DNA from 3 places in the Streptomyces sp. NPDC093252 genome. Region 1 is predicted to be linked to each of the others. Evidence: predicted binding sites of a transcription regulator. Region 1 holds the regulator's gene; each other region holds the start of a gene.
The links. The regulator HrcA, encoded in region 1, represses chaperone genes, less so after heat shock. The targets are predictions, from matches to a motif close to TTNGCACTCNGNNNNNCNGAGTGCNAA.

Region 1 (3,252 bases):
GGTCGAACGCGGCGACGATCGCCGGCAGATCATCGACCCCCTCCAGGTACTCCACCACCACGCCCTCGATCCGCAGATCGTCGCCCCACACCTTCTCGACCAGCTCGGCGTCGTGCCGCCCCTCGACATAGATACGGCCCGCACGGGCCACCCGCGCGCGGGCGCCCGGTACGGCGACCGAGCCGGAGGCGGTGCGGGCGGGCCGCACCGGGCCCGCGCCGGACGGCGGCCGGACCAGCGTGACCACCCGGCCCTCCAGCAGAAAGCCCCGCGGCTCCAGCGGGAACACCCGGTGCTTGCCGAAGCGGTCCTCCAGCGTCACCGTCCCCGCCTCGCAGCGGATCACCGCCCCGCAGAAACCGGTACCGGGCTCCTCCACCACGAGACCGGGCTCCGCCGGAACCTCGGGCACGGGCTTCTGCTTCTTCCACGGCGGGGTGAGATCCGGAGAGTACGGGCGCATTCGGATGACGATAGTTCCGGACCCGGGGAAGCCGCAGCCGGGTCAGGGCGACACGCCGAAACGCTCCGCCAGCGCCTCCCGCTGCTCCCGCACGAACCCCGCCCCCACCACCGCCCCGTGACCGGGCACATACAGGGCGTCCTCCCCGCCCAGCGCCAGCAGCCGGTCCAGCGCCGCCGCCCACCGTCCCGGCACCGCGTCCGGCCCCGCCTGCGGAGGCCCGGACTCCTCGACCAGGTCACCGCAGAACACCACCGCCGGATCACCCGGCACCAGCACCGCCAGATCGCAGCCGGTGTGCCCGGGACCGGCGTTCACCAGCAGCACCCGGGTACCGCCGCCCAGGTCGACCGCCCGCTCGCCGGTGATCTCCCGGGTGGGCCCGGACAGCAGGGCGGCGGCCCGTGCCGCGTCCGCCTCCGGCAGCCCGTGGCGCACCGCGTCCGCCCGCAGTTCCTCCCGCGCCTCCGCGCCGGTCAGCGCCGCCGCCAGCCCGGCCGCGCCGAACACCTCGGCCTCCCCGAACGCCGCCATGCCGAACACGTGGTCGAAGTGGGCGTGGGTGAGGGCGAGATGGGTCACCGGCCCGCCCGCCAGCCGCTCCGCCCCCTCCCGCAGTGCGGCCCCTTCCCCCGCGCTCGACCCCGCGTCGATCAGCAGCGCGGCGCCCTCCCCGCGCACCAGCCCCACCGTGCAGTCCCAGCCCGGCAGCCGGCACCGTCCGACACCGGACCGCAGCCGTTCCCAGCCCAGCTCTTCCCAAGTGACCGTCATACGGCGACGCTAGCGGTACGCCCCGCCCCGCCCCGTGCCTGCCCGCCCGGCCACCCCGTACGGCCCGTAGGGACCGGTCTTGCCCGGCCCGCACCCCACCGCCGTACACTGGGCCGGGCAGGGTTGGCACTCGATGGTGCCGAGTGCCAGGGACAGCACCGGGGTAGACGGTGATGGACGGGGAGCGGGACGACAGCCGCAGGAGGTGTGCGCGGGATGCTCAGTGAACGAAGGCTCCAGGTGCTGCGCGCCATCGTCCAGGACTACGTCGGCACCGAGGAGCCCGTCGGCTCCAAGGCGCTCACCGAGCGGCACAACCTGGGCGTCTCCCCGGCCACCGTGCGCAACGACATGGCGGCGCTGGAGGACGAGGGCTTCATCGCGCAGCCGCACACCTCCGCCGGGCGCATCCCGACCGACAAGGGCTACCGGCTCTTCGTCGACAAGCTCGCCGAGGTCAAGCCGATGTCCGGCGCCGAGCGCCGCGCCATCCACAGCTTCCTGGACGGCGCCGTCGACCTGGACGACGTCGTGGGGCGCACGGTACGGCTGCTCGCCCAGCTCACCCGGCAGGTCGCCGTCGTCCAGTACCCCTCGCTGACCCGGTCCACGGTCCGCCATGTCGAACTGCTGGCGCTGGCGCCCGCGCGCGTGATGCTGGTCCTGATCACCGACACCGGCCGGGTCGAGCAGCGGCTCGTGGACTGCCCGGCGCCGTTCGGCGAGGCGTCGCTCGCGGATCTGCGGGCCCGGCTCAACAGCAGGGTGGCCGGCCGCCGCTTCCCGGATGTGCCGACCCTCGTCCAGGATCTGCCCGAGAGCTTCGAAGCCGAGGACCGGGGTACGGTCCAGACGGTACTCTCCACACTCCTGGAGACGCTGGTCGAGCAGACCGAGGAGCGCCTGATGATCGGCGGCACGGCCAATCTCACCCGCTTCGGACATGATTTCCCCCTCACCATCCGCCCCGTCCTGGAGGCGCTGGAGGAACAGGTCGTCCTCCTCAAACTGCTGGGCGAGGGGATGGATTCGGGCATGACCGTGCGGATCGGTCATGAGAACGCCCATGAGGGACTCAACTCCACCTCCGTCGTGTCGGTGGGCTACGGTTCGGGCGGCGAGGCGGTTGCCAAGCTCGGCGTGGTCGGACCGACCCGCATGGATTACCCGGGAACGATGGGAGCGGTACGCGCAGTGGCACGGTACGTCGGACAGATCCTGGCGGAGTCGTAAGTGGCCACGGACTACTACGCCGTTCTCGGCGTGCGCCGCGACGCGTCGCAGGAAGAGATCAAGAAGGCGTTCCGGCGGCTCGCACGCGAGCTGCACCCGGACGTCAACCCGGACCCGAAGACCCAGGAGCGGTTCAAGGAGATCAACGCCGCTTACGAGGTGCTCTCCGACCCGCAGAAGAAGCAGGTCTACGACCTCGGCGGCGACCCCCTCTCGCAGGCGGGCGCCGGTGCGGGCGCGGGCTTCGGCGCGGGCGGCTTCGGCAACTTCTCGGACATCATGGACGCGTTCTTCGGCACGGCGTCGCAGCGCGGACCGCGCTCGCGCACCCGCCGCGGCCAGGACGCCATGATCCGGATCGAGATCGAGCTGGACGAGGCCGCCTTCGGCACGACCAAGGACATCCAGGTCGACACCGCGATCGTCTGCTCCACCTGCAACGGCGAGGGCGCCGCCCCCGGCACCACCGCGCAGACCTGTGACATGTGCCGCGGCCGGGGCGAGGTCTCCCAGGTAACCCGGTCCTTCCTGGGCCAGGTCATGACCTCCCGCCCCTGCCCCCAGTGCCAGGGCTTCGGCACGGTCGTGCCGACCCCCTGCCCGGAGTGCGCGGGCGACGGCCGGGTCCGCTCCCGGCGCACCCTCACCGTGAAGATCCCGGCCGGTGTCGACAACGGCACCCGCATCCAGCTCGCCGGAGAGGGCGAGGTCGGCCCCGGCGGCGGCCCCGCCGGAGACCTCTACGTCGAGATCCACGAACTGCCGCACTCGGTCTTCCAGCG
Region 2 (3,252 bases), on a different contig from region 1:
CTGCACCCCGGTGACATCGTCCTCAGCCACTTCCGGGGCACCGACGACTGGGAGGGCACCATGCCCGACATGATCAGGGTCTTCCTCGACAAGGTCACCGAGAAGGGCTACGCGGTCGCCCGCCTGGAGGACTACCTGTGAGGCACCGGCTGCTGGCCGCCGCGCTGCTGCTGCTGACCGTCTCGGCGGCCGGCTGCGGCCGGGGCCCCGGCCCGTCGGCCTGGGTGGAGTCGGCGGGCGGCGGCGGCGCGGGCACGGACGCCGCGGCCCCCGGAAACACCCCCCACGCCACCCGGTCCCCCGGGTCCCCCGGGTCCCCCGCGGTGCTGTCCCGCATCCCGACCCGGGACAAGGTGGTCTTCCTGACCTACGACGACGGCGCGGAGCGCGACCCGCGGTTCGTGGAGATGGTGCGGGAGCGGCGGCTGCCGGTCAGCCTGTTCCTGACGGACAGTGTGGCGGGCCCGGGGTACGGCCACTTCGCCCGCCTCCGCGCGGTCGGCGCCACCCTCCAGAACCACACCCTGGACCACGCCGCCCTGCGCGGCATGCCGTACGCCGGCCAGCGCGCCGAGATCTGCGGCCAGCAGAACAAGCTGAAATCCCGCTTCGGCATCCGCCCCGCCCTGCTGCGCCCGCCCTACGGCATGTACGACGGGACGACGCTCAGGGCGGCGCGGGACTGCGGCGTGACGGCGCTGATCCTCTGGCGGGTGACGGCGACCGACACCGACACCCACTTCACCGAGGGCCCGCACCGGCTGCTGCCCGGCGACATCATCTCCGTCACCCCCGACGAGACCCCGGGTCCGACCCTGGTCGCCCGCACCACCAGACTCCTCAAGGAGATCGAGGAGCAGGGGCTGCGGGTGGGCCGCCTGGAGGACTACGTCCGACCGGCTTCCGGCACCACGAATTAGCAGTCCGCTTGACCGAGTGCTAATCGCGGTCATAGTCTCGGGTCTGGCACTCCCCCCTGGAGAGTGCCAATACGCGACGGGCAGGTCCGGCACCCGCGACGACGGATCCACCTGGTCGCCACCTCAGACAGTTAACCCCGTGAGATCTCCGAAGGGGGAGGTCGGATCGTGACGACCGCCAGCTCCAAGGTTGCCATCAAGCCGCTTGAGGACCGCATCGTGGTCCAGCCGCTCGACGCCGAGCAGACCACGGCCTCCGGCCTGGTCATCCCGGACACCGCGAAGGAGAAGCCCCAGGAGGGCGTCGTCCTCGCCGTCGGTCCGGGCCGCTTCGAGAACGGCGAGCGCCTGCCGCTCGACGTCAAGACCGGCGACATCGTGCTGTACAGCAAGTACGGCGGCACCGAGGTGAAGTACAACGGCGAGGAGTACCTCGTCCTCTCGGCCCGCGACGTGCTCGCGATCATCGAGAAGTAGTTCCACCTCGTTCAGCTCAGAAGTTCTCCACTGCGCCCCTGGCAGCCCCCGCGACCATCACTCGACAGGGCGCCCGGGGCGCAGTGCCTTTTCCACCCCAGATTTCCGAGAGGGCTCACGCTGTCATGGCGAAGATCCTGAAGTTCGACGAGGACGCCCGTCGCGCCCTTGAGCGCGGCGTCAACAAGCTGGCCGACACGGTCAAGGTGACGATCGGCCCCAAGGGCCGCAACGTCGTCATCGACAAGAAGTTCGGCGCCCCCACCATCACCAACGACGGCGTGACCATCGCCCGCGAGGTCGAGGTCGAGGACCCGTACGAGAACCTCGGCGCGCAGTTGGTGAAGGAGGTGGCGACCAAGACCAACGACATCGCGGGTGACGGCACCACCACCGCCACCGTGCTGGCCCAGGCCCTGGTCCGCGAGGGCCTGAAGAACGTCGCCGCGGGTGCCTCCCCGGCCGCCCTGAAGAAGGGCATCGACGCGGCCGTCGCCGCCGTCTCCGCCGATCTGCTGGCGACCGCCCGGCCGATCGAGGAGAAGTCCGACATCGCCGCCGTGGCCGCGCTGTCCGCGCAGGACCAGCAGGTCGGCGAGCTGATCGCCGAGGCGATGGACAAGGTCGGCAAGGATGGTGTCATCACCGTCGAGGAGTCCAACACCTTCGGTCTGGAGCTGGACTTCACCGAGGGCATGGCCTTCGACAAGGGCTACCTGTCCCCGTACTTCGTGACGGACCAGGAGCGGATGGAAGCGGTCCTGGAGGACCCGTACATCCTGATCCACCAGGGCAAGATCGGTGCCATCGCCGACCTGCTGCCGCTGCTGGAGAAGATCATCCAGTCCAACGCCTCCAAGCCGCTGCTGATCATCGCCGAGGACGTCGAGGGCGAGGCGCTCTCCACCCTCGTCGTCAACAAGATCCGCGGCACCTTCAACGCCACCGCGGTGAAGGCCCCCGGCTTCGGCGACCGCCGCAAGGCGATGCTCCAGGACATGGCCGTCCTGACCGGTGCCACCGTCATCTCCGAGGAGGTCGGCCTCAAGCTCGACCAGGTCGGCACCGACATCCTCGGCACCGCCCGCCGCGTCACCGTCACCAAGGACGACACCACGATCGTCGACGGCGCCGGTGAGAAGTCCGAGGTCGAGGGCCGGATCGCGCAGATCAAGGCCGAGATCGAGAACACCGACTCCGACTGGGACCGCGAGAAGCTCCAGGAGCGCCTCGCGAAGCTGGCCGGCGGCGTGTGCGTGATCAAGGTCGGCGCCGCCACCGAGGTGGAGCTGAAGGAGAAGAAGCACCGTCTGGAGGACGCCATCTCCGCGACCCGCGCCGCGGTCGAGGAGGGCATCGTCTCCGGCGGTGGCTCCGCCCTCGTCCACGCCGTGAAGGTCCTGGAGGACAACCTCGGCAAGACCGGCGACGAGGCCACCGGCGTCACCGTGGTCCGCAAGGCCGCCGTCGAGCCGCTGCGCTGGATCGCCGAGAACGCCGGCCTGGAGGGCTACGTCATCACCTCCAAGGTCGCCGAGCTGGAGAAGGGCCAGGGCTTCAACGCCGCCACCGGCGAGTACGGCGACCTGGTCAAGGCCGGCGTCATCGACCCGGTCAAGGTCACCCGCTCCGCCCTGGAGAACGCGGCGTCCATCGCCTCCCTCCTCCTGACGACCGAGACCCTGGTCGTCGAGAAGAAGGAAGAGGAGGAGGCCCCGGCGGGCGGCCACTCCCACGGCCACTCGCACTGACGACGCACCGCACGCCCACCGGAGGCCCGGTACCCCGCGAGGGGTACCGGGCCTCCGTGCCGTGCACGACGCCTGCCGCGACCACCGTCCGCACGGCCTCCCCG
Region 3 (3,252 bases), on a different contig from region 1:
ACGTAGTCACCGGTCGCGGCGTTGAGGCCGTGACCCGGGGTGAGGTTGCGGACCTTCTCCACCACGACGCCGCCCTCAAGACCGGCGTTGACGGAGATCTGCTTCAGCGGAGCCTCCAGCGCGAGCTTGACCGCAGCCGCGCCGGTCGCCTCGTCACCCTCCAGCTCCAGCTTCTCGAAGACCGAGGAAGCCTGGAGCAGCGCCACGCCACCACCGGCGACGATGCCCTCCTCGACGGCCGCCTTGGCGTTGCGCACGGCGTCCTCGATGCGGTGCTTGCGCTCCTTCAGCTCGACCTCGGTCGCGGCACCGGCCTTGATGACGGCCACGCCGCCCGCGAGCTTCGCCAGGCGCTCCTGGAGCTTCTCGCGGTCGTAGTCGGAGTCGGAGTTCTCGATCTCGGCGCGGATCTGGTTGACCCGGCCGGCGACCTGGTCCGAGGACCCGGCGCCGTCGACGATCGTGGTCTCGTCCTTGGTGATGACGACCTTGCGGGCCCGGCCGAGCAGGTCCAGGGTCGTGTTCTCCAGCTTGAGGCCGACCTCCTCGGAGATCACCTCGCCGCCGGTGAGGATGGCGATGTCGTTCAGCATCGCCTTGCGGCGGTCACCGAAGCCCGGGGCCTTGACGGCGACGGACTTGAAGGTGCCGCGGATCTTGTTGACGACCAGGGTCGACAGGGCCTCGCCCTCGACGTCCTCGGCGATGATCAGCAGCGGCTTGCCCGACTGCATGACCTTCTCCAGGAGCGGGAGCAGGTCCTTGACGTTGGAGATCTTGGAGTTCGCGATGAGGATGTACGGGTCCTCCAGCGACGCCTCCATGCGCTCCATGTCGGTGGCGAAGTAGGCGGAGATGTAGCCCTTGTCGAAGCGCATGCCCTCCGTCAGTTCGAGCTCCAGACCGAAGGTCTGGGACTCCTCGACGGTGATGACGCCTTCCTTGCCGACCTTGTCCATGGCCTCGGCGATCAGCTCGCCGATCTGGGTGTCGGCGGCGGAGATGGAGGCGGTGGAGGCGATCTGCTCCTTGGTCTCGACCTCCTTGGCCTGGTCGAGCAGCGCACCGGAGACGGCCTCGACGGCCTTCTCGATACCGCGCTTGAGGGCCATCGGGTTGGCGCCCGCGGCGACGTTCCGCAGACCCTCCTTGACCAGCGCCTGGGCCAGGACCGTAGCCGTCGTCGTGCCGTCACCGGCGACGTCGTCCGTCTTCTTGGCTACTTCCTTGACCAGCTCGGCGCCGATCTTCTCGTACGGGTCTTCGAGCTCGATCTCCTTGGCGATGGAGACACCATCGTTGGTGATCGTGGGGGCGCCCCACTTCTTCTCAAGGACGACGTTGCGGCCCTTGGGGCCGAGGGTGACCTTGACGGCGTCGGCGAGCTGGTTCATACCGCGCTCAAGGCCGCGCCGCGCCTCCTCGTCGAACGCGATGATCTTGGCCATGTGAAGTGGTCCCTCCAGGACTGGGGGTGATTCTTCGGACCGCGCCCGCGCCCGCGACGGACGGCTCGCTCACCTCGTGGATCCTTGCCCCACCCGGCTTGCGGCCTCACCGACCCGGTCCTTCGTTGTCACTCTCACCTTCAGAGTGCTAACGCCAATGATTAGCACTCGCCCTAGGAGAGTGCAAGCGCCTGCCGTGATCCACCGCCCCGGGACGGGCCCTCCCCGGGCCTGTCCCGCCCCCTCCGGGACGGCCCCCGGGCAGCCGGAAGGGCCCGCACCCAGGTGGGTGCGGGCCCTTCCGAATCAGAAACGTTCAGGCGGTGACGCGAACCATATCGGCCTGCGGGCCCTTCTGGCCCTGCGAGATCTCGAACTCGACCCGCTGGCCCTCTTCCAGGGTGCGGTATCCGTCCATCTGAATGGCGCTGTAATGGACGAAGACGTCCGCACCACCGTCGACCGCGATGAAGCCGTACCCCTTCTCCGCGTTGAACCACTTGACGGTGCCCTGAGCCATGCCTAACTCCCCTATTACTGGCCCTTGCACAGATCCACACTTCGCGGATCCGGGTCATACCTCGCACCCCGATGGGTTGGGGGCGTGCGCCGGAACGCGTCGACCGCGGCCGAATGTATCTGCCCAACTGCCCTCTGCAACAGGTCAATCGGACGAGAAATCCAGGCAGGACCGGTCGGGAATTTCTGGAGAATTCCCCAGAGTTCGGGGCAAGTCGGGCCCGACAAAGAGAACTAAAGACGCAAAGAAGCCACACACTTTGGCTACTTCTCATCGCTGCTTCGGAAACGGGAACGGCAGCGGTTCCCCAACTCTACCGCGCCTAACCATGCAGAATTGCCCCCTCCGTTTCTCTCACGGAGGGGGCAATGGAAAGAACCGTGCGTAACTCAGCAGCCGCCGGCCACGGCGGGGATGATCGAGACCCCGGCACCGTCGGGCGTGGCCGTCTCCAGCCCCTGCTCGAAGCGCACATCGTCATCATTGACGTACACATTCACGAACCGCCGCAACTTGCCCTGATCATCCAGAACCCGGGCGGCGATCCCGGTGTGCTTGGCCTCGAGGTCGGCGATGACCTCTCCGAGGTTGGTCCCCTCGGCGGCGACTTCGGCCTGCCCACCGGTGTAGGTACGCAGAATGGTCGGGATACGAACGGTGACGCTCACTTCAAACCTCCGGTCAGACAAACGCCCCAGGGGCGCGGGGAACTGCGCGACCGGCCCCCACCGGGCCCGCAGACGAACAACAAATCCAAACGGTCAGACAAGCCCCGCGTCGCGGAACGACTCCAGACTCGGCCGGATCGTCGCCGTGAGCCCCGCGTCCGCCACCGCGTCCAGCGTCTTCAGCCCGTCCCCGGTATTGAGGACCACCGTGGTCAGCGAGGGATCCAGCACCCCGCTCTCCACCAGCTTCTTCGTCACCCCCACGGTCACCCCGCCCGCCGTCTCGGCGAAGATCCCCTCCGTCCGGGCCAGCAGCCGGATGGCCTCCACCACCTGTGCGTCGGTGACGTCCTCCACCGCTCCCCCGGTCCGCCGCGCGATGTCCAGCACATACGGGCCGTCCGCCGGGTTGCCGATGGCCAGCGACTTGGCGATGGTGTTCGGCTTCTGCGGGCGCACTACGTCGTGCCCGGCCTTGAACGCGGCCGACACCGGCGAGCAGCCCTCGGCCTGGGCGCCGAAGATCTTGTACGGGCGGTCCTCGACCAGCCCGAGCGCGATCAGCTCCTTCAGCCCCTTGTCGATCTTGGTGAGCTGGGAGCCGGAGGCGATCGGC

Region 2: a site for HrcA is predicted at 964-990, ahead of groES (co-chaperone GroES). Genes of this name have one in related genera too.
Region 3: a site for HrcA is predicted at 1,610-1,636, ahead of groL (chaperonin GroEL). Genes of this name have one in related genera too.

What each region holds. Positions count from the first base shown of each region.
Region 1 covers NZ_JBFBEM010000002.1:405,754-409,005, reverse strand. The annotation lists gene AB0O01_RS05015 (DUF3097 domain-containing protein) at 1-463, opposite strand, end outside; gene AB0O01_RS05010 (MBL fold metallo-hydrolase) at 506-1,237, opposite strand; gene hrcA (heat-inducible transcriptional repressor HrcA) at 1,454-2,470, shown strand; gene dnaJ (molecular chaperone DnaJ) at 2,471-3,252, shown strand, end outside.
Region 2 covers NZ_JBFBEM010000005.1:243,010-246,261, reverse strand. The annotation lists gene AB0O01_RS12595 (polysaccharide deacetylase family protein) at 1-141, shown strand, start outside; gene AB0O01_RS12590 (polysaccharide deacetylase family protein) at 138-920, shown strand; gene groES (co-chaperone GroES) at 1,089-1,397, shown strand; gene groL (chaperonin GroEL) at 1,523-3,148, shown strand.
Region 3 covers NZ_JBFBEM010000003.1:486,495-489,746, forward strand. The annotation lists gene groL (chaperonin GroEL) at 1-1,448, opposite strand, end outside; gene AB0O01_RS08220 (cold-shock protein) at 1,765-1,968, opposite strand; gene AB0O01_RS08225 (MoaD/ThiS family protein) at 2,358-2,636, opposite strand; gene thrC (threonine synthase) at 2,730-3,252, opposite strand, start outside.